2 regions of the Micromonospora violae genome follow, and region 2 is predicted to be linked to the other one. Evidence: riboswitches for the same ligand, from Rfam matches in the RefSeq annotation. Region 2 holds a riboswitch; the other holds the start of a gene.

Region 1 (14,739 bases), 4.5 Mb from region 2:
TGGTGCTGAGTATCTGGGTCTACCAGCAGACCGGCGCGATCACCGACTTCGCGGTGGTCAGCGCGGTCGGCATGCTGCCCGGCATCCTCGCGGGGCCGATCGCCGGCGCGGTCGCGGACCGTTGGGACCGGAGACGGGTGATGCTGGTCAGTGACGCCGTCGCGGCAGCGGCCATGGTGGCGCTGGTGCTGCTGGTCACCGTCGGCGGCGGACTGCGGCTGTGGCAGATCTACCTGGCCGTGTCGGTCACCTCGTTGGCCGGTGCGTTCCAACGCCCGGCGTACCTGGCGGCGGTGGCCCAACTCGTGCCGAAGCGCTACCTGGGGCACGCCAACGGGATCAGCCAACTCGGCGTGGGCGTGGGCCTGGTCTTCGCGCCGTTGCTCGGCGCCGGTCTGATCGGTGTCATCGGCATCCGAGGGGTGATCCTGATCGACGTGTCGACGTTCTGCGTCGGCGCGCTCACCCTGCTGCTGGTCCGTTTCCCGGACCGCCTCTTCCGCCGCCGGGAGGAAGCCTTCCGTACCGAGGTGGCCAACGGCTGGCGTTACGTCGCCCGCCGACCCGGGCTGCGGGCCGCGTTGCGGTTCTTCGTCATCGACCACGCCTTCTACACCCTCGGCTTCGCGGTGATCACCCCGATGCTGCTGATCGAGCAGTCCCCGGTGGCGCTCGGCCTGGCCCTGTCCGCCGGCGGCGTCGGGGGTCTGCTCGGCAGCCTCACCATGGGTCTCTGGGGCGGCACCGCGCGGCGAGCCACCGGGATGATCCTGTTCATGGGCGTGGCCAGCCTCGCGATGGCCGTGGTGGGCATCGGCGCCAGCCCGGCCTTCGCGGTGGTCGGCATGTTCGCCCTCACCTTCGCCGAGTCCCTGATCGACGGGCACTGGATCGCGCTGATTCAGACGAAGGTGGGCTTCGACCTGCAGGGTCGCGTCCTGTCGATCTTCATCACCGTGATGATGCTGACCATGCCGCTGGGTTACCTGGTGGTCGGCCCGCTGGCCGACCACTACGTCCAGCCGCTGCTGGAGCCCGACGGCGCGCTGGCCGCCACCGTCGGAGCGGTCATCGGCACCGGGCCGGGTCGCGGTCTGGCCCTGCTCGTCGTCCTCAGCGGTCTGCTCCAGCTCGGCTGGGCGATCCGGGGCTGGTGCAACCCCACCCTCCGGCTGATCGAGGACGCCCTGCCCGACGCCCTGCCCCCCGCCGAGATCGGCGACCGGGACGACCTGCAACGCCAGGCCGACGCCCTGCTCGCCGCCGGTGCCCCGGCCCGGTCCTGACCCCACCACCCCCTCACCTAGGAGCAGCATGTCCACGGTCAGCATGGCACCTGTCGACGCGCCCACCGACGCCTTCGGAACCCCACTGATCGAGGCGACCGGCCTGGTGCCCGGCGTCCACATCCTGATCAAGGACGAGACCCGGTACGCGTCCGGCAGCCACAAGGAACCGGCCGCACGCGCGGTGGTGGCCCGAGCCGTCGCCGAGGGTCGTACCGAGGTGGTCGTCGCCACCTGCGGCAACTACGGCCGGGCGATGGCCATGGCCTGCCGGGCAGCCGGCATGACCTGCACCGTCGTGCTGCCCACCGGGTGGAGCGACGGCGGCGAGTTCATGCGCGCCGCCGGGGCCCGGGTGCACCTCGTCGAGGGCAGCTACGAGGACGCCGTCGACGAGTCACGCCGACTCGCCCAGGCGCCCGGGGCGGTCGACGGCAACGTGGACGGCCCGTACGTCAACGCGGTCCTCGCCGGGCACGGTGTGGTGGTCGCGGCGCTGCGCGCGGCACTCGACGAACCACCGGCGCAGCTGTGGATCCCTGTCGGCAACGGCACCACCGTCATCGCCGTGCACCGGCGGCTCCGTGAGCTGGGCTGGCCGACAGTGCTCCAGGGCGTCTGCTCGGCCGGGAACAACCCGGTGGTCACCAGTTGGCCCGGCCCGTACCGGATGTTGCCGCCGGACGCGGTGACCACCACCGACCACAACCAACCCCTGGTCAACTGGCATGCCCTCCAGGGCCCGGAGGCGATGGCCGCGATCTCCGACACCGGCGGGGCGGTGCACGGGGTCGACGACGACCAGCTCCAGCGCGCTCGGGAGTCGCTCGCCGGTCACGGCGCGTACCCCACCACTGCCGGTGCGGTCGCCCTCGCCGGGCTGCTGGCCCGCGCCGAAGCGCCGGGCGGGCTCTCCGCCGGCACCCACGTCGTGCTGCTCAGCGGTCGCTGAGCGCCCTGCCCACTGCTAAGGACCTCGGATGACGATCACCGCCCCGCCCGCCGCGACCCGCCCCCCGGCCACACCGACCGGTGGACCCGCCCTGCTCTTCCGCCGCGCCCGGGTCAGCCGCGCCGATGAGCGGATCTTCGTCGGCAAGCTGGCCCTGCTTGCGGTGCTGACCGCGGTCGGTGCGGTTCTGGCGCTGCGCTCCGAGCCGCTGTCGATCGTGGCCGGCGTGCTGCTGCTCGCCGCCATGTACACGCACGCGGTCGAGTTGCAACATCAGTGCCTGCACCACTCCGCGTTCCGCCGTTCGTTGCCGCACCGGCTGGTCGGTGTGCCACTGGGCATGCCGCTGCTGGTGGTCTACTCGCACTACCGGGTGCGGCACCTTCAGCACCACCGTTACCTGGGCACCCCGCAGGACACCGAGTTCTTCGGCTTCGACACCCGCCGGCCGTTGACCATCGGGGTGCTCGTCCGCGGCCTGTTCGACTACCCCCGACTCGGTGCTGTCGGTCTGGAGATCCTGCGCGCCGCCGCCGGCCGCTGGCGCTACGCCCACGGCGAGATCGCCCCCGCCATGCGGCGGCGGATCGTCACCGAGCACCTGCTGCTGGGTGTCGCGGTGCTGGCCGCCGTCGGCCTGGCGTTGACCGGGCACGGCGCGTACCCGCTGCGGCTGTGGGTGCTGCCGCTGCTGGTGGCGGTGCCGTTGCACTTCCTCGTGGAACTGCCCGAGCACCTGCTGTGCGAGACCGACACGACCGACGTGCTGCGCAACACCCGGTCGATCCGGGGCAGTTGGCTGAGCACGTGGTTCACCAACGGCAACAACCTGCACATCGAGCACCACGCGGCGATGAGCGTGCCGATCAACCAGCTGCCGTCGCGGCACGAGGAGACCCGCCGGTACGGTCAGCATGTGCAACGCAGCTACGCCGAGTTCTACCGCCTGCTCTGGGAGGCGGTACGTCCCCGGGCCCGGGCCTGACGGACGCCCGCAGTCAGAGCACCTGGTCGAGGAACCGGCGCAGCCGCGGATGCTCGGCCCGTTCGAAGATCGCCTCGGGCGGCCCGGCTTCCAGCACCACGCCCCGGTCCATGAAGGCGACGGTGTCGGCGACCTGCCGGGCGAAGCCCATCTCGTGGGTCACCACCACCATGGTCATCCCGGCGGCGGACAGGTCGGCCATCACCCCGAGGACGCCCTTGACCAGCTCCGGGTCGAGCGCCGAGGTCGCCTCGTCGAAGAGCATCACCTCGGGCCGCAGCGCCAGCGCGCGGGCGATCGCCACCCGCTGCTGCTGACCACCGGAGAGCTGCGCCGGTCGGGAGTTCGCCTTGCCGGCCAGCCCCACCAGGTCCAACTGGGCGCGGGCGACCGCGTCCGCCTCGTCGGCACCGAGCTTGCGCAACCGGCGCAGCGCCAGCGTCACGTTGCGCAGGACGCTCATGTGCGGGAAGAGGTTGAACTGCTGGAACACCATGCCCACCCGCTGCCGCAGCGCGTCCGGGTCGTCGCCCAGCACGCTGCGCCCGTCCAGCAGCACGTCGCCCCGGTCCGGTTCGATCAGCCGGTTGATGGTGCGCAGCAGGGTGGACTTGCCCGACCCGGACGGGCCGATGACGCAGGCCGTCGCGCCGCGCGGCACCGCGAGGTCGACGCCGCGCAGCACCCGGTTGGGTCCGAAGGCGAGGTGTACGTCGCGGACGTCGAGGCTCACCGAGGTGGTCGTTTCGATGGCGGTCATCGCCGGTCTCCCTGGGTGGCGGCGGGCAGCAGCAGCTCGTCGGCCTCGTCGTCCGGCGCGGTGGCCGGTCGTCCGTGGCGCAGCCGCCGGTCGATCCAGTTCACGATGTGCGTCAGCGGGACTGTCAACGCCAGATAGCAGAGCCCCGCCAGCAGCAGCGCCGACTCGTTGCCGGTGGTGGCCGCGTAGTCCTGCCCGATCCGGAACAGCTCCCGCTGGCTGGCCACCAGGCCGAGGAAGTAGACCAGGCTGGAGTCCTTGATCAACGCGATGAGCTGGTTCACCCAGGCCGGCAGCACCCGCCGGATGCCCTGCGGGATGATCACCAGCCGCATCGCGTCCGCCCAGGAGAAGCCGAGCGCCCGCGCGCCCTCCAACTGGGCGGCCTCCACCGACTGGATGCCCGAGCGGAAGATCTCCCCGATGTACGCGGCGGCGATGAGCGACAGCGCCAGGATGCCCAACGGGTAGGGGTCCGGCCCCCACACCTGCATGCCCAGCGGCGCCAGCCCGACGCCGATCAGCAGGATCGTCGCCGCGGCCGGCAGCCCCCGGAACACGTCGGTGTAGACCCGCGCCGGCCAGCGCAACCAGCGGCTGCGGGAGATGCCGGCGACGGCCAGCAGCAGGCCCAGCACCGAGCCGAGCAGGGCGGCGGAGACCGCCAGGATCAGCGTGTTGGGCAGCCCGACGGTCAGCATCTCGGGCAGCGCCTCGCGCATCGCGTCGGCGTCGAAGAAGGTCTCCCACAGGGTGCTCAACGGATCCATCGGTTGCTCCTCCTGCCGCCCCGCTCGCTCGTCACCGGCTCAGGACGCGGCCGACGCGGACGCCGACGGCGTGGTCGGCCCGGTAGGCGTGGTCGACGCGGCCGAAACCTTCACCGTGCCGCTGCCCGGCGTGAAGTCCGCCGGGATCGGCCGGCCCGGGTAGTACTGCTGCTGCAACCGGGTCCAGGTGCCGTCGGCGATGACCTCGTCGAGGGCCCGGTTCAGCGCCTCGCGCAGCTTGTCGCTGCCCTTGGCCACGGCGTACGCGGTCGGTGCCGGGCTGAGCTGCTTGGCCGCCACGGTGATCTTGCCGTTGCTGTCGGTGGCCGACTTCTCGCCGATCTCCGCCGGGGCGATCCAGGCGTCGGCGGTGCCCGCCTTGAGCTGGTTGATCGCGCCGTTGTAGTCGGGTACCCGCACCGGGTTGAGCTGCTTGCCGGTGGCGTAGTCGTCCTGGACCGTGCCCTGCACCACCACGACCCGCTTGCCGGTGAGCTGGTCGAAGCTGGTGATCGGTGAGCCGGCGGGGACGTCCAGGCCGAAGTAGCCGAAGTCGTAGCCGTTGCCGAAGTCGACGGTCTTCTTGCGGGCCTCGGTGATGGTGATCGAGGAGCTGCCGACGTCGAACTTGCGGTTGTTGACCTGGCTGAGCAGCGCGGAGAAGTCGGTGCCGACGAACTCGACCCGGAGCCCGAGCTTGCCGGCCACGGCGGTCAGCAGGTCGTTGTCGAAGCCGGTGAACTTTCCGTCCTTGAGGTACACGTTCGGCGGGGCGTCGGTCAGCGTGCCGGCGCGCAGCACGCCCGGCTGGGCCAGACCGTACGGGTTGGCGGTGGCGTCGGACGAACTGTCGTCGCCGCAGGCGGTGAGGGTGACGGCGGCCAGGATCGTGGCCGTGCCCAGGGCGGCGGCGCGGGTCAGGGCAGGAAGGAATCGCACGGGTGTCTCCGAAGGGTGGTGTCTCGGCGCGCACGGACGTGCGCAACCGACGGGGCGCCCAGTGGGCGTACCGGTGGAAAGGAGCTCGGGAGGGGGTGAGCTAGCGCGTGCTGCCGCGACAGGCGGCGCTGCACATTCGCATCAGGTCCACGTGCCGTCGCCGGGTCAGAGTGGGCGAGGGTCGACCGGTGCGGACGTCCGCGATGGCGGTCGGTGGGGCGGTGCTGAGGATGCGCATGGTTCTCCCGGGTCTGTGCTGACCTGGGTGCCAGGCCACGCTTGCACCGACGTCGTGTCGGTGCCTGGTCTTCACCCGGGGCACCCCACCGCGGAGGAGGGTTGCCGGCCAGCGAGCCGGGGCTTCGCGCTGGCACTCATGACCTGCGCCGAGGCTAGCAGCAGGAACGGGCGGGCCGTCCAGTCGATATGACCACGCTCACCGTGCGCGTTCGCAGGTCAGCCGGCGTGCACGTGCGGTCGACGGTGCGGGTCGGGCTCCTGGCGGCGCAGGATCTCCCGGGTCACCGAGGCGATGGCGCCGTCTCCGAACGCCAGGTAGCGCAGCACGTTGCGAGCCGGGCCGCCCTCGGACCACTCGAAGTAGATGTGGGGGCGTCGTCGGCTGCGGTCGCGGATCTCCAGGAGCAGGGCGGCGAGCGCGGTGGGCACCGAGGAGCTGGCCAGGCTGAGCACCGGGAAGCGGCCGTCGGCCACGCTGCCACGGACCAGCAGCTCGGTCTCGAAGTCGGACGGGTCGGTGACCTCGACCTCGACGAAGATGACGTCGCTGTCGTCGGGGAAGTCGTTGTCCGCCATCGTCTGCGCCAGCTTGGCGCGGTACTCCGCCTCGTCGCGCCCATCGGGTTCGTGGGCGATGAGACGGATCCGTCGTCCGGCGCGTTCGTCGATCATCCGGGTCGCGGCCGGGTCCAGCTCGACGTGGTCGACGCGCAGTTCGTAGGCCCGCATCAGCCGGGACAGCACCGACACCAGGATGATCCCGCCGATGAAACACCCCGCGATCTTGACGCCACTGGGGCGCTCCACCACGTTCGCCACAGTGGTGTACACGAAGATCACCGCGATGACTCCGAACGCGATGGTGCGACCGCGCTGCCGCTGCCGCAGCGCCGCGAGCGTCACCGCCGTCGCAGCCGAGGTGATCAACACCAGGACCCCGGTGGCGTACGCACCGCCCTGCGCGTCCACGCTGGCCTCGAAGACGACAGTGATCAGGAAGGCCACGGCGGTGAAGACCAGCACCAGCGGCCGGACGGCTCGCGCCCAGGCTGGCGCCATGCCGTAACGGGGCAGGTAGCGCGGCACGAGGTTGAGCAGGCCCGCCATCGCCGACGCCCCGGCGAACCAGAGGATTCCGATGGTGGAGAGGTCGTAGGCGGTGCCGAACACCTCGCCGAGGTGGGCGTGCGCCAGGTAGGCCAGTGCCCGCCCGTTCGCCGACCCGCCCGGCTGAAAGGCCTCCGGCGGGATGAGCACGGTGGTCGTCACGCTGCTGGTGATCAGAAAGACGCTCATGATCACCGCTGCGGTGGTGAGGAGCCGGCGTGCGCCACGGATCCGGCCCAGCGGTCGTGCCTCCGAATCCGTCGGGTCGCCCCGTACGGTGGGCATGACCGCCACCCCGGTCTCGAAGCCGGACAGACCCAACGCCAGCTTGGGAAAGACCAGCAGCGACAACCCGACCACCAGCCACGGATCACCATGCCGGGTGGTCAGCATGGTGGTCCAGTCGCCGACCGCGCTCGGATGCGTCACCACCCGCCACAACGCGTCGGCCACCACCACCGCGTTCAGGCTCAGATAGACCGCGACCAGGACCACGGCGATCCCGACGGCCTCGCTGAATCCCTTGAGGAACACCGCGCCCAGCAGCGCCACGAGCAACAGCGTGAGCAGCACCTCGTGACCCTTGAGCCCGCTCGGCCAGAACGGGTTCTCGTCGATGTGCGCCGTCGCGTCGGCGGCCGAGAGGGTGATGGTGATGATGAAGTCGGTGGCCGCGAAACCGAGCAGCACCAGCACCAGCAACTTGCCCGGCCAGTAGCTCAGCAGGCGTACCAGCATCGCGATGGAGCCCTCACCGTGCGGGCTCTCCACCGCGACCCGTCGGTAGACCGGCAGCGCGCCCAGCAGGGTCACCAACACCAGCACCAGCGTCGCCACCGGCGAGAGCGCGCCGGCGGCCAGCGCGGCGATGCCGGGCTGGTAACCCAGGGTGGAGAAGTAGTCGACGCCGGTCAGGCACATCACCTTCCACCACGGGTGGTGCCGGTGCTCCGGTGGGCGTCCGTGCGGCCCCGGGTGCCGCAGGGCCTGGTCCGAGCCGGCGTCGAGCAGCCACCCCCGTAGCCGGCCGGTGCCTCTGACCTTCACCGGCGCGTCCCCCGTCATCCCGCCCACGGTCACCGTGAGTATCCGCCCGTCGGGCCGTCCCCGTCCCCAGGTGCGCGGAACCCAGCCGACGGCACGGCGGGTTTCGGGCCCCGGGCAGGGGGGAAGCAGCGCCCCGGGCTGGACCGGACGGCACCGGGGGAGGGGACGGGGCATGGTCGGTGGCCGGCGCTTCCGCCCGGGTGGTGGCTTCGGCCGCCAACTCGACGAGTACGAGACGAGGGTCGGGGTGGCGGCGGCCCCGGAGTCGCCCGCCGCGCTCCAGGGCGGTCTGGTGGACAGCGCGGTCTACCGGCAGGGGCACCGGTTCGCTTCGCCGTCCGGTCTCGCCGAGACGTACCGCTGCCTTCAGGAGCAGGACGGCGCGATGGCCTGGATCGGGTTGTACCGGCCCGACATCGGCCAGATCACCTCGCTGGCCCGCGAGTTTCGGCTGCACGACCTGGCGGTCGAGGACGCGATCAACGCCCACCAGCGGCCCAAGCTGGAACGCTACGGGCACACCCTGTTCGTGGTGCTGCGCGCCGCCCGCTACGACGACCTCCGGGAGGAGGTCGAGTTCTCCGAGCTGCACCTGTTCATCGGGCCGGGCTTCGTGATCACCGTCCGACATGGTGAGGCGCCGGATCTGGCCGCGGTGCGCCGGCGGATGGAGACCGAGGCGCAGATGCTCGCCCGGGGCCCGGAGGCGGTCCTGTACGCGATCCTCGACCAGGTCGTCGACGGGTACGCACCGGTGGTGGCCGGACTGGAGAACGACATTGACGAGATCGAGACCCAGGTGTTCGGGGGCGACCCGAACGCCAGCCGTCGCATCTACGGCCTCAGCCGCGAGGTCATCCAGTTCCAGCGGGCCGCCCGTCCGCTGCTCAGCGTGCTCGACGCGCTGGCCGACGGCAGCACCAGCGCCGACGAGGAGCTGCGCCGCTACCTGCGCGACGTGACCGACCACCTGACCCAGGTGGTGGAGCGGGTGGACGGTTTCCGGCACCTGTTGCAGAACATCCTCACCGTCAACGCCACCCTGGTGTCGCAGCAGCAGAACGAGGAGATGCGCAGTCTCACCGCGGCCAGCTACAGCCAGAACGAGGAGCTGAAGAAGGTGTCCTCCTGGGCGGCGATCCTCTTCGCTCCCACGCTCATCGGCACCGTGTACGGCATGAACTTCGTCCACATGCCGGAGCTGCACTGGCGCTTCGGCTACCTCTTCGCGCTGCTGTTGATGCTGCTGGTCTGCGGCACCCTCTATGTGATCTTCAAGCGGCGCGGCTGGCTCTGAGTCGCCCCGGGTGGCGGGGCGCTGCTGAGCGGCCCGGCTCTACTCGATGCCGCGCAGGATGTGCCGCTCGTCCTCGACGTCGTCGTCGCCGGCGCTGATCCGACCGAGCAGTACGGCGGCCGCCCAGATCGTCAGTGGCGTGGCCGCCCCGGTCATTCCGCCGCCGGTCTGGTCGTCCCGGGTCTGGCTCCGCTCCGTGCGCGGTGGCCTGCGCTGAGCCTGCATGGGCCCTGCCTCTCCTCGTCGAAGCCGCCGTGGGCGCCGCGAGGTGACCCCGCGCCGCACCACCGGGTGAACCGCCTACGAGCAGCTCCGGTACGACAGCCACTCGAACCTTCCCACGCCCGGCGGCATCCGCACCGCTTGTTTTCGGGTTTCCGACTGACGCCCGCCAAACCGGACATTACGCGTCGACGGTCGAGGCCCGGTCAAGCCAGCGGGTGGGCGATGCCGCGCGCGTGATCGGTGAGCGCCGCGCCGACCACCGTCGCGGCCAGCGGCAACACCTCCAGGCAGCGGCGCACCGCGGCGGCCATCAGTGTGTTCGGCACCCGCATGGAGAGCGTGCAGTGCGGCACCCAGCGCCCCGGCTGGTAGTGCTCGGCGAGGGGGATGCCGGCGGCGGCGAGCCGGTCGTGCACCAGCCGGTGGTGCGCCAACAGCTCCGTCGTGGCCACCGGGCCGAGCCAGAGCACCCGACCGACGAACTGGCCGGCGTGCTGGAAGTCCAGCCGCAGCGGGGCGGCCACCGTCGTCCCCTGTAGCGCCTCGGCGACCTGCTCCGGGTCGAAACGGGGGGCCACCGCGAGCGAGACGTGTGGACGGTGACGCTGCTCCAGCAGCGAGCGCATGCTCTGCACCCCCTCGGCCTCCAGCGCGTCCCAGAGCACCCGGATCCGGCGGGTGGCATCCGGGTCCAGGTACAACTCCAACGCGGCGACCATTTGATCACCGTAGCGGCCGAGGTTTGCGCGCCCCGGCGCGGCGGTACCTGGTCGGCAACCGACCAGGAAGGCGGAGCCGGTGAATGTGAGTGACCTGCTGACCGAGGCGTACGACCGGCTGCCCGACCTGGTCCGTGCAGCCGTCGCCGGACTCAGCCCGGAGCAACTGCGCCATCAGCCCGCGCCGGACGCCAACTCGATCGGTTGGCTGGTCTGGCACCTGACCCGGATCCAGGACCACCACGTAGCCGACCTGCTCGACCGCGACCAGATCTGGGTGAGCGGCGACTGGGCGGGTCGGTTCGGGCTCACCGCCGACCCCGACGACACCGGCTACGGGCACTCGCCCGCACAGGTCGCGGCGGTTCGGCCGGAGAGCCCCCAGGCGCTGATCGACTACTACGAGGCCGTCGCGGCGCGTACCGGATCGTTCCTGGCCGGCCTGCGCCCAGCGGACCTGGACCGCGTGGTCGACGAGGCGTGGGATCCGCCGGTCACCCTCGGCGTCCGGCTGGTCAGCGTCGTCGAGGACGACCTGCAACACGTGGGCCAGGCCGCCTACCTGCGGGGCTTGATCGAGGCCGGCTGAGGAACCCGCGCCACTCGCGGCACCTCACCCGTTTCGGGTGAACCGCGCTCACCCCGACCCGGGTGATCCTGCCTGGAGCCGTGGGGAGGGGACCTGATGGGCGCGACAGCGGAGCAGTACCTGCAACAGCTGGACGCTGACCGGCGTCCCGACCTGCCGGAGACCACCGTGGGGACGCTGCGGCTGGACGTGCGCGACGACGGCAGCACCGATCACTGGTACCTGACCATCCGCGACCAGCAGGTCCAGGTGGCGCGGTCGACCGAGGACGCCGACCTGGTGGTCGGCGCGGACCGGTCGGTGTTCGACCAGATGGCCAACGGTGAGTTGCATCCCGGTGCCGCAATGCTGCGCAACGAACTGACCGTGCAGGGCAACATGCGACTGCTGATGCTGCTGCGGCGGATCTTCGCAGGGCCGACCGGCGCCCGTCATCCGCGAGAGCTGGGCCAGCGCGCGGTGGACGCTCGGGAGGAACGGTCGTGAAGCAGGAACTGCTGCACGTGATCGCCGGCAACGTGTTCGCGATCTTCGACGCCCAGGGCGACATCGAGGCCGACCCGCGGGAACCGGTCGGGCTCTTCGCGTACGACACCCGCTTCCTGTCGCACTGGGTGCTCCGGATCAACGGCGAACGCATCAACGCGCTCTCCCGCGACGACATGACGTACTTCGAGACCCGGTTCTTCCTGGTCCCCGGCGCGGCCAGCCACTACGTCGACGCCGACGTGTCGATCATCCGCCACCGCTCGATCCACGACTGTCTGCACGAGAAGATCACCGTGCTCAACCACTCGCCGCAGCCCGCCGACTTCACGATACGAATGGAGATGGGCAGCGACTTCACCGACATCGCCGAGATCGGGCACCCGCGCGAGCGGGCCGTCGAGATCACCGCCGACTCGGCGAACCGGCAGCTCATGCTGCGGTATCAACGGCAGCGCTTCGTCCGCCAGACCACCGTGCGGAGCACCGTCGACGCCGACGTGGACGAGCGAGGAATGACGTTCCGGATCCGAATCCCCCCGGAGGGGAAGTGGGAGACCGACCTGCACGTCGCCCTGACCATGGGCGGCGCGGACGGGCAGGACATCCGCGACTCCCTGGAGTCCCACCAGCGGGCCGTGCGGACGGGGATGCGCGAGAGCCTGACGGACTGGATGAACCAGGCGCCGCAACTGGTGGCCGAACGCGAAGGGCTGGAAGAGATGTACCGGGGCAGCCTCGCCGACCTGGCGGCGCTGCGGTACCGGCCGCTGTCGTACGACACCAGAGTGCCGATCGCCGGCCTGCCGTGGGCGATGTGGTTGTGCGGACGGCACAGCATCTTCACCTGTCTGGAGACGCTGGCGTTCACCCCGCAGCTGGCCCCGGCGACGCTGCGGATGCTGGCCTTCATGCAGGGCGGCCAGCTCGACGACGATCTGGACGAGGAGCCGGGCAAGATCCTGGCGCACCTCCGCTACGGCGAGTCCGGCGCGTTCGGCGACCGGGCGAGCGCGCTGTACTACGGCGCGGCGGACACCACCCCGCTCTTCGTCGTCCTGCTCGACGAGTACGAGCGGTGGTCCGGTGACGCGGACCTGGTACGCGAGCTGCGCCACCCGGCCCGGATGGCGCTGGACTGGATCGACGAGTACGGCGACCTGACCGGGGACGGCTACGTGCGGTACCAGCGTCGCAACGAGCGGCACGGCGCGATCAACCAGGGCTGGAAGGACTCCCCGGACGGGATCGCCAGCGCCGACGGCCAGCAACCCGCCTTTCCCCGCGCCACCTGCGAGTTGCAGGGCTACGCGTACGACGCGAAGCGGCGCGGCGCCCGGCTGGCCCGGGAGTTCTGGGGCGACCCCGCGTACGCCGACCGGCTGGAGCGGGAAGCCGCCGCCTTGAAGGACCGTTTCAACCGGGACTTCTGGCTGCCCCGCCGGGAGTACTACGCGTTGGCGCTCGACCCGTACGGTGAGCCGGTCGACGCGCTGGCCTCCAACATGGGGCATCTGCTGTGGAGCGGCATCGTTCCGCCCGACCGCGCGGAGGCGGTCGCCGAGCACCTGGTCGGACCGCGGTTGTTCAGCGGTTGGGGGGTGCGCACCTTCGCCACCGGGCAGCGCCCGTACAACCCGGTCGGCGTCCACCTGGGTGCGGTGTGGCCGGCGGACAACGCCCTGATCGCCGCCGGGCTGCGCCGTTACCGCTTCGACACGCAGGCCGCCACGGTCGCGGGCAGCATCTTCGACCTGGCGCAGACTCTCGGTGGGGCGGTCCCGGAGGCGATCGCCGGCCACGAGCGCAGCCTGACGAAGTATCCGGTCCAGTTGCCGGGGGCCGCCCGCCCGCAGGCGTGGTCGTCCGGGGCGCTGCTGTCGCTGTTGGCCACCACCCTCGGGTTGCGACCCACCGGCGACAACCTGCTGGTGAACCCCGCGGTGCCCGAGGGGCTGGGTCGGCTGGAGCTGCTGGACGTCCCGGGCCGCTGGGGCCACGCCGACGCCTACGCCAGGGACCGGACCAGCGAGAGCCGGCACCACGCCCGGCTGCGCTGAGGCCGGACGCGGTCAGCGCGCGGTCAGCACGCGCCGACCGCGCACGCCAGGGTCAGCCCATCGTCCTGGCACCGTCGATCGACTCGCGCAGGATGTCGGCGTGCCCGGCGTGCTGGGACGTCTCGGCGATCAGGTGCAGCAGCACCCGGCGGACCGTCCAACTCGCTCCCGGCTCGAACCAGGGTGCCTCCGGCAGCGGGTGGGCCGCGTCCAGGTCAAGGGTGGCGACCAACTCGTCGGTCTGGTCGGCCACCTGCTGGAACCCCTCGACCAGCCCGGCGAGGGTCTCGCCCGGCGCCATCTGGAACTGACCGACCCAGTCGACCTCCTCGCGGCTCATCGCCTCGGCGCCGCCGACGGCGAAGAGCATCCAGCGGTGCTCGACGCCGGTCACGTGCTTGATCAGGCCGCCGAGGCAGAGGCCGCTGACGGTGGGACGGGTGGCCGCCTGCTCGTCGGTGAGCCCGTCGACGGTCTGCAAGAGGAAACCGCGGTGCCGGCGGAGCGCTTGCAGGAGGTCCGTGCGCTCACCGGTGAGCTGCCGCGTGCTGGTCATGCCGCCACCCTTCGTTGATGTCCACTGGGTGTCACCGTAGGGCGAGGGACCGACACTTCCGGGCACCACACCTGTCGACGCACGACCCGCCAGCGGTTGCCGATCCGCGCCGATGGCTGTCCACTGAACAACATGGGTGTCATTAAGGTGGGCACGTCGTCCTGGGCGGACCAGTCCCTGTTGCGCTCCGGGTGGTACCCCCGCTCGGCCAGCACGCCGGCGCGTCGGCTGGGCTTCTATGCCAGCCGGTTCCCGTTGGTCGAGGTGGACACGTCCTACTACGCCATCCCGGTGCCGGAGACGACCCAGGGCTGGGTGGCCGCCACCCCGGACGACTTCACCTTCGACGTCAAGGCGTTCAGCCTCTTCACCGGTCATCCGACGCCGGTGGCCGTGCTACCCCGGGACCTGCGTCCGGCCGTCGGCCCGAGCCGGATCCGCCGCCGCGACCTGCCCGAGCGGACGTACGACGAGCTGTGGGCCCGGTTCCGCGCGGCCCTCGACCCGATCGCGGCGGCCGGCAAGCTCGGTGTGGTGATGATGCAGTTCCCCCCATGGCTGGTGCGCAGCCCCGCGGCCGAACGCCGGATCGTCGAGCTGGCGCAGCGCTGCCGCCCGTGGCGGGTGGGGGTGGAGCTGCGGCACGGCTCCTGGTTCGACGCCGCCGCCGCGGCGGACACACTGGACCTGCTCCGCGCCCATGACCTGTCGGTGGTCTGCG
Region 2 (14,739 bases):
ACCGGTCCGGGCGGGTGCCGCGGTTGGCTGTTGACGGGCCGTTGCGTCAGGTGGTGCTGGATATGCTGCGACGACGTCGTTCGCCGCAGCAGATCAGTGCCCGGCTGCGGACGCAGTTCCCGGACACGCCGGAGATGTGGGTGTCGCACGAGACGATTTACCAGGCGATCTACCTGCAGGCGCGGGGCAATCTGCGTGCGGACTTGACGCGGCAGATGGCGTTGCGCTCGGGTCGGGCCGCCCGCCGCCGCCGGCCGGCGAGCGCCGGGGCGGTGCGTTCAGCTAGGCCCTGGGTGAACCTGCGCATCGCTGACCGGCCAGCCGAGGTCGCTGACCGGGCGGTGCCGGGGCATTGGGAGGGTGACCTGCTCGAAGGGGTCCGTCGGGGTGGGCGCGGTGGTTCCGCGATCGCCACGTTGGTGGAACGCGCTACCCGGTTCGTGATCCTGGTCGGGCTGCCCGAGGGCAAGGTCTCCGAACACGTCGTGTCCCAGCTGGCCACCGCGATGACCTGGCTCCCACAACGGTTGAGGGCCTCGCTGACCTGGGACCAGGGCGTCGAGATGGCCCGCCACCGTGACTTCACCATCGCCACCGACTGCCCGGTCTACTTCTGCGACCCCCACAGCCCCTGGCAACGCGGCAGCAACGAGAACACCAACGGGCTGCTGCGCCAGTACTTCCCCAAGGGCCAATTCGACTTCACCACCATCGACCAGGCCGGCCTCGACCACGTCGCCGACGAACTCAACGACCGCCCCCGCATGACCCTGGGCTGGGCCACCCCAGGTGAGAAGATGACCCAGCTACTCGGTGTTGCAACCACCGGTTGAGCCCGCCCAGCTAACGGAAACTGTCCAAGATCTCCGTGGGGCGGTGGTTGTGAAACGGGCATTTGGGGCCAGGTGGGGCGGGCGGCGAATGTCGACGCGGTGACACGGCGGTTACGGTGGACGGGTGCGTGACCCCAATATCTCCCGATCCGTCGCCGGTCAGCTCTCACCGGTCCGCCGTGTGTCCGACCTGCGTCGACTGCGTGCCGAGCGCTTCGACGTGCTGGTCATCGGTGGTGGGGTGACCGGTGCCGGCGCCGCCCTGGACGCGGCGTCCCGGGGCCTGAAGGTGGCGCTGGTCGAGGCGCGTGACCTGGCCGCCGGAACGTCCAGCCGGTCCAGCAAACTCATCCACGGTGGCCTGCGTTACCTGGAGCAGTTGGAGTTTCACCTGGTCCACGAGGCGCTCACCGAGCGGGGCCTGCTGGCCACCCGGCTCGCGCCGCACCTGGTCCGCCCGGTGCCGATCATGGTGCCGCTGCCGGCCGGGCGGGGTCTGCGGGACCTGCCGGCCCGGCTCTTCCGCCGCTCGTACTACGGGGCCGGGGTGGCCGCCTACGACGCCTTCGCCGGGGTCTTCGGCGGTGGCCGGGGCATGCCCCTGCACCGGCACCTGACCCGGGAGGGTGCTCGGCGGGTCTTCCCGAGTCTGCGGGCCGACGCGCTGGCCGGGGCGATCCGCTACTACGACGGGCAGGTGGACGACGCCCGGCTGGTGGTCACCCTGGCCCGCACCGCGGCCAGCCTCGGGGCCACGGTGGTGAGCAGTGCCCGTGCCGTGGGGCTGATCCGGCAGGCGCGCGAGGTGACGGGCGTCCGTGTCCGGGATCTGGAAGCCCCGCCGGGCTCGCCGGACGCGGAGTTCGAGGTGCAGGCCCGCACCGTCATCGCGGCCACCGGTGTGTGGAGCGACGACATGTCCCGGATGCTCAACGACGTGGGTCTGCGGCCCGGCGTCCGGGTGCGCGCGTCCAAGGGGGTGCACCTGGTGGTGCCCCGTTCCGCGATCACCGGCGAGACGGGGCTCATCCTGCGTACGGCGAGTTCGGTGCTCTTCGTCATTCCGTGGGGCGGGCACTGGATCATCGGCACCACGGACACCGACTGGCGGTTGGACCGTTCCCACCCGGCCGCCTCGGCCCGCGACATCGACTACCTCCTTGAGCAGGTCAACACGGTGCTGGACCGGCCGCTGACCACCGCCGACATCGAGGGGGTGTACGCGGGGCTGCGGCCGTTGCTGGCCGGTGAGGCCGATTCGACCTCGAAGCTGTCCCGTGAGCACGCGGTGTTCGAGCCGATGCTCGGGTTGCTGCTGGTCGCCGGCGGCAAGTACACGACGTACCGGGTGATGGCGTCGGACGTGGTGGACCGGGCTGCCCGCCGGCTCGGGGGCGCGCGCCCGTCGCGCACCGCCGACCTGCCGCTGCTCGGTGCTGACGGGTACCCGGCGATGTGGCGGGACCGGGCCGACCTGGCCCGCCGGCACGGTGTGCCGGTGGGCGTGGTGGAGCACCTGTTGGAGCGGTACGGCACCCTCACGCTGGACCTGTTGGCGCTTGTCGACGCCGATCCGCTGCTGGGGTCCCCGCTGGCTGGTGCTCCGGAGTATCTGGCGGCGGAGGTCGCGTACGCGGCGCGGGCCGAGGGTGCGTTGCACCTGGAGGACGTGTTGACCCGGCGCACCCGGATCTCGTTCGAGACCAGTCATCGGGGGTTGGAGTCGGCGGAGCACGCCGCCGAACTGATGGGCGCGGTGCTCGGCTGGGATGCGGCGACCCGGGAACGCGAGGTCGCGCACTACCGCGCCCGGGTGGAGGCGGAGCGGCAGTCCCAGTTGATGCCGGACGACGCGGCGGCGGACGCGGCCCGACTGGACGCTCCGGACGTCCGGGGTTACCCGGCCGATCGGGGTGGCGACGACGATCAGGCGGAGCTGCGCCCATCCGCTAGATGACGAATTGCGACGTTACCAATGGGTAACCATCGATACCGACCCGGATGGTGGTTTCGGACGCTACCTACGGTGGGGTAGGTTTCCGCGCGTGCTTCCCCGCGCGCGCCAACGCCTGCTCCTACCCCTGCTCGCCGTCGCGCTGGTCGGCGCCCTGACCGGGTGCTCGCTCTTCGACCGGGACAAGCCCGGCACCCCGTTGGCGCAACCGTCCGCCGGCGTGGCGGGTGGTGGAACGCAACTGGAGATCCCCACCACGGTCGCCGCCGGCCAGGTCAGCCTGCTCCAACGGCTCGGCGAGGACGGGCCAATGCGCACCCTGAGCGTCGAGCGCAACGGCGCGTGGCAGTGCATCGACTGCGCCGGCGACGGCGTGACCTCCCGGGGCACCCTCGCACCGGAGCTGACCGAACGGCTCCAGGTGCTGCTCGCCAACCCGGCGCTGGCCGACGAGACCGATCAGGCCCGGCGGTACCGGACCACCTGCATCGACGCGCTGACGTCCAGCCTGATCACCTCGACCGGGCTGATCACCTCGCAGGACTGCCCGGGGGAGGAACTCACCCCGGTCGCCGGGGAGATCCTGCTGCTGCTCACCCAGGCGACCCCGGCCGAGGTCAAGGGCTGACCACAGCCGCTCAGAGCACCTTGCCCGGGTTGAGCAGGCCGGCCGGGTCGAGCGCCGACTTGATCGCCTGATGCACCCGGACGCCGACCGGTCCGATCTCCTGGGCCAGCCAGTCCCGCTTGAGCAGGCCCACCCCGTGCTCGCCGGTGCACGTGCCGCCCAGGTCCAGGCCGAGCCGCATGATCTCGTCGAACGCCCGCCGGCCCCGCTGCACGCTCGCCGGGTCAGCCCGGTCGACCACGATGTTCGGGTGCATGTTGCCGTCTCCGGCGTGCCCCACCACGCCGATCGGCACCTCGCACTCGGCCGCGATCCGGGCTACCCCGTCCAGGAGCGCGGCCAGTGCGCCGCGCGGCACCGCCACATCGTCAATCACCAGACCACCGTTGCCGCCCGGGTAGGCGTCCGCCGCGAACTTCTCCATCGCCGGGTGAGCCAGCCGGCGAGCCTGTAGCAGCGCCGCCGCCTCCAGCGCGTCGGTGGCCGCGTAGACCTCATCGGCGCCGACGGCCTCGCACACCTCGGCCAGCGCGGCCAGGTCGTCCGCCGCCCGGGTGCCGGTGTCGGCGGCGGCCAGCAACAGGGCCTGCGCCTCGGTCCGCAACCCCATCGGCTGGTACGCCTCGATCGCCCGCAGGTGGGTCTGGTCCAGCAGTTCCAGCAGACTGGGGGTGAGCCCGCGAGCCGCGATCTCGGCCACCGCCGCGCCGGCCGTGGCGGTGGAGGGGAAGACCGCCACCAGGGTCAGCGAGTCGGCCGGGGCGGGCCGCAGCGCCACGGTCACCTCGGTGATCACGCCGAGGGTGCCCTCTGAACCGACGAACAGCCGGGTCAGGTCGTAGCCGGCCACCCCCTTGGCCGTACGCCGCCCGGTGCGCAGCACCTCGCCGGAGGCGAGCACCACCTCCAGGCCGAGCACGTACTCGGTGGTCACGCCGTACTTCACACAGCACATGCCGCCGGCGTTGGTGGCCACGTTGCCGCCGATCGTCGACGACTCCCACGAGCCGGGATCCGGCGGGTACCAGAGGCCCTGCTTCGCCACTGCACCGGCCAGCGCCGCGTTGACCACCCCGGGCTGGACCACCGCGATCCGGCTCACCGGGTCGATCTCCCGGATCTCGGTCATCGCGACGGTGCTGAGCACCACCGCGCCGTCCACCGCGTTCGCCGCGCCCGCCAGCCCGGTCCGCGCGCCCTGCGGCACCACCGGTACGCCGTGCCGCGCTGCGGCCTGGACCACGGCGACCACCTGCGCGGTGGTGCGTGGCCGAGTCACCACCAGCGGGGTGCCGGCGGCGCACAGGTCGGCCTCGTCCCGCTGGTGCAGGTGCAGCAGGTCCGGGTCGGTGAGCACGGCGTCGTCACCGAGCGCGGCGCGCAGGTCGTCGAGGAGCGCGGTGGGGGCCATGCAGCCGAGGCTAGGTCGCCGGCCCGCGATCATCAACATGATCGACTGGACGGGATAACTTGGGCAGCATGCTCTACCTGGACCGGCCTGCCTGGCCGTGGCGTGGTCGGCTCTGGTCGCACCTGGTCAGTGACGTCTCGTACGCCGAGCTGCACGCCTTCGCCGAGGCGCTGGGCGCGCCCCGGCGCGGTTTCGACCGGGACCACTACGACATTCCGGCCGACCGGTTCGCGGCGGCGGTGTGGCTCGGCGCCCAGGTGGTGCCGAGCCGGGAGCTGGTCCGGTTGCTCCGCGACGCCGGCCTGCGTCGCCCGAAGCACCTGGTTAGCCCCCGTTCGCCGGCTCCCCGGTGAGGGCAACCAGCTCGCGGCGCACGTTGTCACGGGCGGGCTGCTCCCAGCGGCTCGCCAGCGGGGGCAGCCGGAACAGCGCGGGCAGTGCCAGCAGGCCGGTCAACACAGCGGCCCGTCCGGCCCGGAACGCCGGCTCCGGCACATGGGCGTACTCCTGGCGGATCGCCGTCGCGTAGCGCTGGTAGCGGGCCGGCGGCGCGGCCAGTACGGCCAGGTCGGCGTCGCAGAGCAGCGCGCCGTCCCGGTCGTCCGGTGCCACCGTGTGCCCGGCGGTGAGCAGCACCAGCCGGCGTACCTCGGTCACCGTGGGCATCGGCACCCCGAGCCCGGTGAGTACGCTCTCGGCCAGCGCGGCGCTGTCCCGTTCGTTGGCGTCGCCAGCGGCCCGGGGGTCGTAGACCGCGTCGTGGAACCAGGCCGCGAGCCGGACCACGTCGGCCCGCGCGACCAGGTCGGCGTGCTGGTCGACCAGATCGAGCACCGCCGTCAGGTGGGCCAGCGTGTGATAGTGCCGGTGCGGCTCGCGCCACCGGGCGAGCAGACGCTCCCCGGCCCGGGTGGTGTCCGAATCAGGTCCCGCGCCGGCATCCCGGGCCGTTGCCCGCCACCGGTCCAGCAGATCAACCACCGCCCGAGTCTGCCGCATCCGCCCACGGCGCGGCAGGGGAGGATTCAGCCGGCCCACCATGGGTAGTCGCGCCCATGGCCGTGGCCCGGGACAAGCGACCTCCGATGGTGCGACGTACCGCGCTGCGCGACGGGCTGGTGGACATCGATGGCGCGCGGATCGCCGAGGCCACCGAAGAGTTGCGCCATCGCAGCCGAGCCACCCTGCACGACCGGCTGCACCGGGTCCGGATGGCCGGCGGACTCGCCGTGCAGGCGGGGCTGGCTGCTGGTATCGCGTACCTGATCTCGCACAAGGTGCTCGGCAACCCGCAACCGGTCTTCGCACCGATCTCCGCGGTCGGCACCCTGGCCGCGTCGGTCGGCCAGCGGTTCCGCCGGACCGTGGAGTTGATCGCCGGGGTCGGGATCGGGGTGGCGATCGGTGACTTCCTGATCTACCTGCTCGGCACCGGGGCGTGGCAGCTCGGGCTGGTGGTCACGGTGGCGATCCTGCTAACGATCTTCGCCGGGGCGAGCGTGGCGATCGTCATCCAGGCGGCCGCCACGGCGGTGCTGATCGTCACGCTGAGCCCCTCCACCCAGAATCTGGAGATCCCCCGGTTCGTGGACGCGTTCCTCGGCGGTGGGGTCGCGTTGCTGGTCACGGCGGTGCTGCTGCCGCTGAACCCACTGCGAGTGATCAACCGGGCGGCCCGGCCCGCGCTGGACCTGCTGGCCACCCAGCTCGATGTCACCGCCGACGGGTTGCGCAGCCGGGACCGGGCCGGCATCCAGCGGGCACTGGACCGGCTGCGCAACAACAAGGAGGAGCTGGCCACGCTGTCCGAGGCGATCGAGGGCGCGAAGGAGACGGCGACCCTCTCCCCGGCCCGCTGGCACCGGCGCAGCGAGCTGATCCACTACGCGGAGGCGGCCGACCCGATCGACCGGGCGATGCGCAACACCGGCACGCTGATCCGTCGTTCCGTCACGTTGATCGAGGACGAGGAGCCGGTGCCCGACCCGATGCCGGACGCGATCAACCACCTCGCCGAGTCGGTCCGGCTGCTCAAGCACGAGTTCGCCGCCGGCGAGGAGCCGGAGAAGGCCCGGGAGCGGTCGCTGCGGGCGGTCAGCGAGGCCGGCCGGGCGTACGGCGCCGGGGTCGGCTTCTCCGGCAGTGTGGTGGTCGCCCAGATCCGGACGACCGCGAGTGACCTGCTGGTCGCCTCCGGGATCGAGCAGGAGGAGGCGAACCGGTGCATCCGCTCCGCCTTCGGGGAGCAGGAGCGCCCGGTCGGTGAGCCCGTCGAACCCACCGAACCACCGAAACCACCCACCGCCCCACCGATCGGCTGAGCGCGGGCCACCGCCGCCCCCGGCCTCAGCCCAGTTCGGCCAGCGCCGCGAGCAGCCGGTCCACCTGGGCTGCCGTGCTGCCCAGCCCGATGCTGGCGCGGAGCGCGGTGGGAGGCAGGTCCCGCCGGCCGGTACGCGCCGCCGCCTCGGTGAGTAGACGCCGGGCCAGCGGATGGGCACAGAACAGCCCGTCCCGTACGCCGATGCGGTGCTCGGCGGCGAGCCGCGCCGCCACCTCGCTGGAGTCCCATCCGGCGACCACGAAGGAGACGATCCCGACCCGTGGCGCGTCCGGGCCGAAGGTGCGCAGCTCGACCACGTGCGGCAGGGCGGCGATGCCGGTCCGCAACCGGGCCAGCAGGGCCTGCTCGTGGGCGGCCAGCGCCTCCCGGTCGGCGTCATCGAGCGCCGTGCAGACCGCCGCCAGCGCGACCGCGCCGAGCAGGTTCGGAGTGCCGCCCTCGTGCCGGGCCGGGCCGGTCGTCCAGGTCACGTCGTGGGTGGCCGGCCCGACGTGGCTGGTGGCCCCACCGCCGGCCAGGTACGGCGGGGCGGCGTCCAGCCAGTCCGACCGGCCGATCAGCACGCCCGCGCCGAACGGGGCGTACAGCTTGTGGCCGGACACGGCCAGGTAGTCGACGTCGAGCGTGTGCAGGTCGACCGGGGCGTGCGGGGCGAGTTGCGCGGCGTCCAGGGCGATCCGGGCACCGTGCCGGTGGGCCACCTGGGCCAGTTCGGCGACCGGCCACAGTTCACCGGTGACGTTGCTCGCTCCGGTCACCGCGACCAGCACCGGCAGTGCCGGACTGCTGCCCCGGCGCAGCTCGGTGAGGGCGGCGGCGAGATCGCGTACCGCCCCTTCGGGGTCGGTGGGCACCGGCAGGCGCACCGACCCGCGCGGCCAGGGCAGCAGGTTGGCGTGGTGCTCACCGGCGAAGGTGACCACCGTCGTGCCGGCCGGCACGGCCCGGGCCAGCAGGTTGAGCGCGTCCGTGGTGTTCCGGGTGAAGATCACGTGATCGTCGGCGCGCGCGCCGAAGAAGTCACCGATCGTCTGCCGGGCCTGCTCGTACGCGAGGGTGCAGCGCCGCGACAGCGCTCCCGCGCCACGGTGCACGCTGGCGTACCAGGGCAGCAGCTCGGCCACCGCGTCGGCGGCGGCCCGCGCGCACGGCGCGCTGGCCGCGTAGTCCAGGTTGATCTCACCGGGTACGCCGAGGACGTCGAGCGGCGCGGCCGGCGTCGACGGCACGGTGGGCAGGGTGGGCAGCGGGCGGACGAGAGTGACGGACACGCCGGAACCTCCGGGGTCAGGGACCCCGGGTGCGACATCGGGACGGGGTCCGCGCTTGCCCAGCACACCGATCGGGCTGGGCCCGGTCATCACCCGGGGCACCCCACCGCGAACTCGACGAGGGTTGCCGGCCAGCAAGCCGGGGCTTGACGCTGGCGCTCGTGACCTGCCGGCAGCATAGCGGCTACCGATGCGACCGAACCAGCCGGCAGTGGATGGCTACGCTGACCGCATGGCCGACACCCCGCCCGGTTCACCGCTGCCGCCGTCGCCGGCCGCCCCGCCTGCGCCCGCCGCCCCGCACATGGGCGAGACGCCCCGGATGCCGCTGCGCCGACTGGGCTGGCGACGGTTCCTGGTGCTGGCCGGGGTGGTGCTGCTCATCGCGGCGTGCGCGGTGTTCATGGTCTTCACGCTCGGCCAGTCGCTCGGTGCGCAGGCCCTGCTGATCGGGGTGGTCGCCGCCATCCTGCCGGTGCCGGTGCTGGTCGCCTGCTTCCTCTGGCTGGACCGGTACGAGCCCGAGCCGCTGAAGTATCTGATCTTCTGCTTCGCCTGGGGTGCGTTCGTCTCCACCGCCGCCTCGCTGACGGTGAACGACTTCGCGGCCAACCGGTTCGACGACTGGGGCCTGCCGTCGGCGCTCACCGGGGTGCTGGTGGCGCCGTTCATCGAAGAGCTGACCAAGGCGCTGGGCCCGATCCTGCTGTTGGTCTTCCGCCGCCGCGAGTGGTCCGGGATCACCGACGGTCTGGTCTACTGCGGGCTCGCCGCGGTTGGTTTCGCGATGGTGGAGAACATCCTCTACCTGGGCGGGTTGGGGTACGCGTCGGGCGCCGACCGCTACGGCCCGGCCACCGGCATCCAACAGGTCATCGCGATCTTCATCCTGCGGATCCTGCTGTTCGGGTTCGCCCATCCCCTTTTCACCTCGATGACCGGTGTGGGGTTGGGTATCGCCTCCCGGACGGCCGACCGGCGCATCCGGGTGCTCGCCCCGATCGCCGGCCTGCTGCTGGCGATGATGCTGCACGGCACGTGGAACCTGCTGCCCACGCTGACCCAGGCCACCGGCGAGGCCATGATCATGCTGTACGGCTTCCTGGGCCTCATGGTGCCGGTCTTCTTCGGCACCGTGGGGCTGGCGCTGTGGCTGCGGGCCTGGGAGGGGCGGCTCACCGAGCGGGCCCTGCCCGACTACGTGCGCGCCGGCTGGCTCAGCCCGCCCGAGGTGGCCGCCCTGAGCAGCCTCGGGCGGCGGCACGCGGCCCGCAGTTGGGCGCGGCGGGTGGCCGGCGACGCCGGGGTGCGGGCGATGCGGGGTTACCAGGCCGCCGCCACCCGGCTGGCCCTGCTGCGCGACGGGACGCTGCGCGGCCTGGACCGCAAGCCCGCCGACCAGGAGCGGACCGCCCGTGAGGAGCGGGAGCTGCTGGACGCGATCAGCGCGTACCGGTCGTTCTTCGTCGGTCGGGACCCGCAGGCCCCGGCGGGGGTCTGGGACGGCAGCCGCTACCACCTGCGTTTCCCGGACGGTACCCAGCGCCCGGTGGACGCGCCGGACGAGCCGGTGGTGCCGATCCCGGTGGTGCTGGCTCCCGCACCGGCTCCGGTGGGGTACGCCCCGCCCGGCTGGGCGGGTCCGCGATCCGCGCCGCCCTGGCCACCGGCGCGCCCCTGACCGCGCCCGGCTCAGGTCATCAGCGAGGTGAGGAAGTCACCGAACCCCTGGAACATCGCCATCAGCCCGGCCCCGATCCCCCGGAACACCTGCGCGGCGCCGTCCGGCCGGAAGGCCATGAAGTAGATCAGGAACGCGACACTGCCCCAGGTCAACAGCTTCTTCACGAATACCGGCATTGTCCCTCCCCAGGGCCACGGTCGCCGGATGGCTTCCCGCCGTGCGGCCGGGCAAACGGTGCGCGACGGGGCCCGGTGGCCGGGGGAGGCGGGTCAGAGGTAGAGGCCGGTCGAGTCGTTCTCGATCCGCTCGGCGGCCACGGCGTGCACGTCGCGCTCCCGCAGCAGCACGTACCCGCGGCCGTGCAGCTCGACCTCGGAGCGGTCGTCCGGGTCGAAGAGGACCCGGTCGCCGGAGACGATGGCGCGGACGTTCGGCCCCACCCCGACCGCGGTGGCCCAGGCGAGGCGCTTGCCGACCGCGGCGGTCGCCGGAATGACGATGCCAGCGGTGGAGCGGCGTTCGCCCTCGCTGCCCTCCATCCGCACCAGCACGCGGTCGTGCAGTAGGCGGATCGGCAGGCCGGCGTCGATGTCGTTGTCGGCGGTCACGCCGCAGACGCTACCGTGTGGCCGACGGTGGCCTGCCAGTGGTTACGCCGAAGGTGGTCGGGGCATTGGGTGGCTGAACCGCCCTACGGTGTGCGGAACGGACGTACACTGTCCGACCGGTCGCCGTGGGCGGGCCGGTTTTTCTGCCAGGAGGTGCGCTTGAGCCGCTTCGAGCAGGTACGCGAGCGGCTTCGCCGCGTCTACCAGTCACGACGGGCCGCGGTGCGCGCCGACCCGGGCGCATCGGGTGACGCGCTGAACGACGTGTCGGAGGCGGCCCGGGTGGCGTCGCCGGCGGTGCCGGGTCCGACCGCGCCGCCCAGCGCCTCGGTCTACGGCGCGGAACCTCCGACGGATCTGCACAGCTCCACCTCCAGTCGGGACGACGCCGACGTTCCGCACGGGCTGCGGATCGCCGCCGCGTGGTGTTGGCGACTGATCGTGATCGGCGTGGTCGCCTGGGCACTCCTGCGGATCGTCGGCACGGTCAAGATCGTGATCATTCCGCTGGCCATCGCGCTGCTGCTCTCCGCGTTGCTCGCCCCGGCGGTGGGCTGGCTGCTGCGGGCCCGGTTCCCCCGGTCGTTGGCGACGGCGGTGGTGCTGGTCGGTGGTCTGGCCGCGGTGATCGGCACGCTGACGCTGGTGGTCAACGAGTTCATCCGCGGCGTACCGGAGCTGAGCGAGAAGTCGTCGGAGGGTGTCCGGCAGATCCAGAACTGGCTGAAGACGGGTCCGCTGCACCTCTCCGACACCCAACTCGACCGCTACATCGACGAGGCGCAGCTCTGGATCAACAACAACACCTCGAAATTCACCAGCGGCGCGCTGAACACCGCCGCGACGCTGGCCGAGGTGCTGACCGGAACGCTGCTGGTCCTGTTCGCGACGTTCTTCTTCCTGCGCGACGGCAACAAGATCTGGCGTTTCCTGGTCCGGCTGCTGCCGGTGGCCGCCCGGTGGAAGGTCGACGACGCGGGCCGCGCCTCCTGGCAGACGCTTGTCGCCTACGTCCGCGCGACCGTGCTGGTCGCCTTCATCGACGCGGTCGGCATCGGCATCTTCCTGGTCATCTTCGACATCCCGTTCGCCTTCCCGCTGGCCGCGTTGGTCTTCCTCGGCGCGTTCATCCCGATCGTCGGTGCGGCGCTCTCCGGCGGCGTGGCGGTGCTGGTGGCCCTCGTCGACAGCGGCCCGGTCACCGCCTTGATCATCCTGGGCGCGGTGATCGGCGTCCAGCAGATCGAGGGGCACGTGCTCCAGCCGCTGATCATGGGACGGGCGGTCGCTCTCCACCCGCTCGCGGTGATCATCGGGATCGCCGCCGGTGTCGTGCTCGCCGGCATCACCGGCGCGCTGGTCTCCGTGCCGCTCATCGCGGTGCTGAACACCGCGGTCCGCAGGCTCGCCGCCCGACGGGTCCCGGACACCCCGCCCGACGCCGTGGTCGTCGCCTCCCAGGCACCGTAGGGCCTGCTCAGGACTTGGCCAGGCGTTCCAGGGCGCCCCGGGCCACCTCGGGACGGGTCGTGTACCAGAACGGTGGCAGCGACCGGCGCAGGAACGGCCCGTAGCCTCGGGCCGTCTCCAACCGGGAGTCGAGCACCGCGACCACGCCCTTGTCGCCGGTCGCCCGGATCAGCCGGCCCACGCCCTGCGCCAGCCGGACCGCCGCGATGGGCACGCTGACCGCCGCGAAGCCAGAGCCACCGCCCGCGTCCACGGCCGCCGCCCGGGCCGCCGCCAGCGGTTCGTCCGGGCGGGGGAAGGGCAGCCGGTCGATGACGACGAGCTGGCAGGAGTCGCCCGGCACATCCACCCCCTGCCAGAGCGACATCACCCCGAACAGGCAGCTGGCGCGCTCCTCACGGAAGCGACGCACCAGCAGCGGCAGCGCCTCCTCGCCCTGGAGCAGCACCGGCAGGTCGGTCCGCGCGCGCACCAGCTCCGCCGCCTGCTGCGCGGCCCGCCGGGAGGAGAAGAGCCCGAGGGTACGACCACCGAGCGCCTCGACCAGCCCGAGCAGCTCCTCCCCGGCCGCCTCGGGCAGCCCGGAGACGCTGGGACGGGGAAGGTGCGCGGCGACGTACAGGATGCCCTGCCGGGCGTAGTCGAACGGTGAACCGACGTCGAGTGACCGCCACCCGGGGCCCTCGGTGGCCGGCACGACGGCGTTCAGGGTGACGTCGCCCGCGAGGCGACGGGCCGGCGTCTCGGCGGCCGGCCGACCCGGGCCGGTGCGGGCGGCCAGCGCGGCCGCGGCGGGGGTCGGCGGGGCGGGCGGTGGCGCGTCCAGCCCGAGGGCGCGGGCGACCGTGTCGAACCGGCCGCCCAGCGCCAGGGTCGCCGAGGTGGCGACGACGGTGCGTTCGTCGTACAGGTGGGTGGCGAGGGTGCCCGCCACCGACAGCGGCGCGACCACCAGCGCCCGACGGCTGCCACTGTCGTTCTTCTCCACCCAGGCCACGTCGTGGTCGGCCTCCTCCAGCAACCGCTGCGCGGTGGTGGACAGCTCGTCCAGGGCGGCCTTGGCCTGCTGCTTGCGGACCGGGTCGGGGTCGTCGGACTTGACCTCACCGATCGCGTCCAGGGCGGTGCGGGTCGCCGCGTCGAGCAGCGTGCACGCCTCCCGCAGCGGCGTCGGCAACCCCGCGGTCAGCCGCCCGGCCGGGGCTTCGGCCAGGCCGACCGCGAGGGCGTCGCCGGCGGCGGTGAGCGCCTCGGCCGTCTCCGGTCGCAGCAACGTACGGGCCCGTCGGGCGGTCCGGTCGACCAACTCGGGCACCAGCTCCGCCTGCGCCGCCGAGGAGACCCGGTCGGCCAGCTCGTGCGCCTCGTCGACGATGAGCAGCTTGTGCGGTGGCACGATGTGCCGGTCGGCGAGCATGTCGACAGCGAGCAGGCTGTGGTTGGTCACCACGATGTCGGCCTCCCGGGCGCGGGCCCGGGACGCCTCCGCGAAGCACTCCTGCCCGAACGGGCAACGGGTCGCGCCGACGCACTCGCGGGCCGGCATCGACACCAACCGCCAGGCCTGGTCGTCGACGCCCGGGTCGAGTTCGTCCCGGTCGCCGGTGGCGGTCTTCTCGGCCCAGTCCCGCAGCCGCTCGATCTGCTTGCCCAACCGGCCCGCCTCACCGAGCCACTTCGTCCCGCCACCGGGACGCGCCGCGGGGGCGTCGAAGAGGGTGTCCTCCGGCTCCTCCTCGGTGGAGTTGTCCAGTCGGGCGAGGCACAGGTAGTGGTGGCGGCCCTTGAGCACGGCGAAGGTGGGCCGACGGCCGAGCACCGGCTCGACCGCGTCGGCGAGCCGGGGCAGGTCGTGGTCGACAAGCTGGGACTGCAACGCCAGGGTGGCGGTGGAGACCACCACCGGGCCGTCCACGGTGAGCGCCGGAGCGAGGTACGCCAGCGACTTGCCGGTGCCGGTGCCGGCCTGCACGAGCAGATGCTCACCGCCGGCCACGCACTCCTCGATCGCGGTGGTCATCTGCAACTGGCCGGGACGCTCCGCGCCGCCGGGCACCGCGCCGACCGCCGCCGCCAGCAGCTCGGTGCCACTGGGCCGGGCACCCCGCCGCCGGCCCTTCGCACGGGCCGACGGGGTGGCGGAACCGGTGGCGGTGCGGGGCGGAGTCACCGTGCGACGGTACCCGGCGCCGCCGACACCGGCCGCGCCCATCCGCCGCGTGGCGTGCGGTCGACCGGGCCGGGCGTACGGCCGACGCCGCCCGGTTACGGCCGCGCTACGACGCGTGGGCAGTATCGGTTAGGGTGCGAATCATGCCGAGCGACGTGGTCCGCGTGATCTACCGCAAGTACGACGGCAGCGCCCACCGCGACTACCCGGCACGCCGGCTCACTGAGGATGATCTCGGCATCTGGCTCGGCGTGCCCGAGGGCACCGAGTCGGTCTACCACGGCCGGCCCTCGGTGGAGAAGATCCCGTTCGTGCTGCTGGTGCCGCATCGCGCCTGGTGGACGGCCATGTTCAACCCCCCGCCCC

What was found. A riboswitch is a leader RNA that binds a small molecule or an ion and turns the genes downstream of it on or off. The one in region 2 is predicted to bind S-adenosylmethionine.
Region 1: another riboswitch for S-adenosylmethionine. It lies ahead of EV382_RS02820 (ABC transporter substrate-binding protein); the one in region 2 lies ahead of EV382_RS23075 (aminotransferase class V-fold PLP-dependent enzyme).

The regions. Positions count from the first base shown of each region.
Region 1 covers NZ_SHKK01000001.1:627,540-642,278, forward strand. Annotated here, with positions in the region: gene EV382_RS02795 (non-ribosomal peptide synthetase/MFS transporter) at 1-1,286, shown strand, start outside; gene EV382_RS02800 (pyridoxal-phosphate dependent enzyme) at 1,315-2,238, shown strand; gene EV382_RS02805 (fatty acid desaturase family protein) at 2,267-3,223, shown strand; gene EV382_RS02810 (amino acid ABC transporter ATP-binding protein) at 3,237-3,974, opposite strand; gene EV382_RS02815 (amino acid ABC transporter permease) at 3,980-4,753, opposite strand; gene EV382_RS02820 (ABC transporter substrate-binding protein) at 4,793-5,692, opposite strand; SAM riboswitch class IV at 5,963-6,074, opposite strand; gene EV382_RS02825 (amino acid transporter) at 6,149-8,104, opposite strand; gene corA (magnesium/cobalt transporter CorA) at 8,259-9,383, shown strand; gene EV382_RS02835 (hypothetical protein) at 9,423-9,608, opposite strand; gene EV382_RS02840 (2'-5' RNA ligase family protein) at 9,812-10,327, opposite strand; gene EV382_RS02845 (mycothiol transferase) at 10,407-10,916, shown strand; gene EV382_RS02850 (SCP2 sterol-binding domain-containing protein) at 11,013-11,402, shown strand; gene EV382_RS02855 (amylo-alpha-1,6-glucosidase) at 11,399-13,462, shown strand; gene EV382_RS02860 (DinB family protein) at 13,515-14,018, opposite strand; gene EV382_RS02865 (DUF72 domain-containing protein) at 14,151-14,739, shown strand, end outside.
Region 2 covers NZ_SHKK01000001.1:5,143,803-5,158,541, reverse strand. Annotated here, with positions in the region: gene EV382_RS23110 (IS30 family transposase) at 1-833, shown strand, start outside; gene EV382_RS23105 (glycerol-3-phosphate dehydrogenase/oxidase) at 973-2,790, shown strand; gene EV382_RS23100 (hypothetical protein) at 2,879-3,415, shown strand; gene EV382_RS23095 (FAD-binding oxidoreductase) at 3,426-4,826, opposite strand; gene EV382_RS23090 (DUF4031 domain-containing protein) at 4,895-5,179, shown strand; gene EV382_RS23085 (HD domain-containing protein) at 5,151-5,807, opposite strand; gene EV382_RS23080 (FUSC family protein) at 5,912-7,147, shown strand; gene EV382_RS23075 (aminotransferase class V-fold PLP-dependent enzyme) at 7,173-8,441, opposite strand; SAM riboswitch class IV at 8,488-8,608, opposite strand; gene EV382_RS23070 (PrsW family intramembrane metalloprotease) at 8,632-10,122, shown strand; gene EV382_RS32880 (hypothetical protein) at 10,134-10,301, opposite strand; gene EV382_RS23065 (GroES family chaperonin) at 10,395-10,733, opposite strand; gene EV382_RS23060 (AI-2E family transporter) at 10,842-12,203, shown strand; gene EV382_RS23055 (ATP-dependent DNA helicase) at 12,211-14,415, opposite strand; gene EV382_RS23050 (DUF402 domain-containing protein) at 14,517-14,739, shown strand, end outside.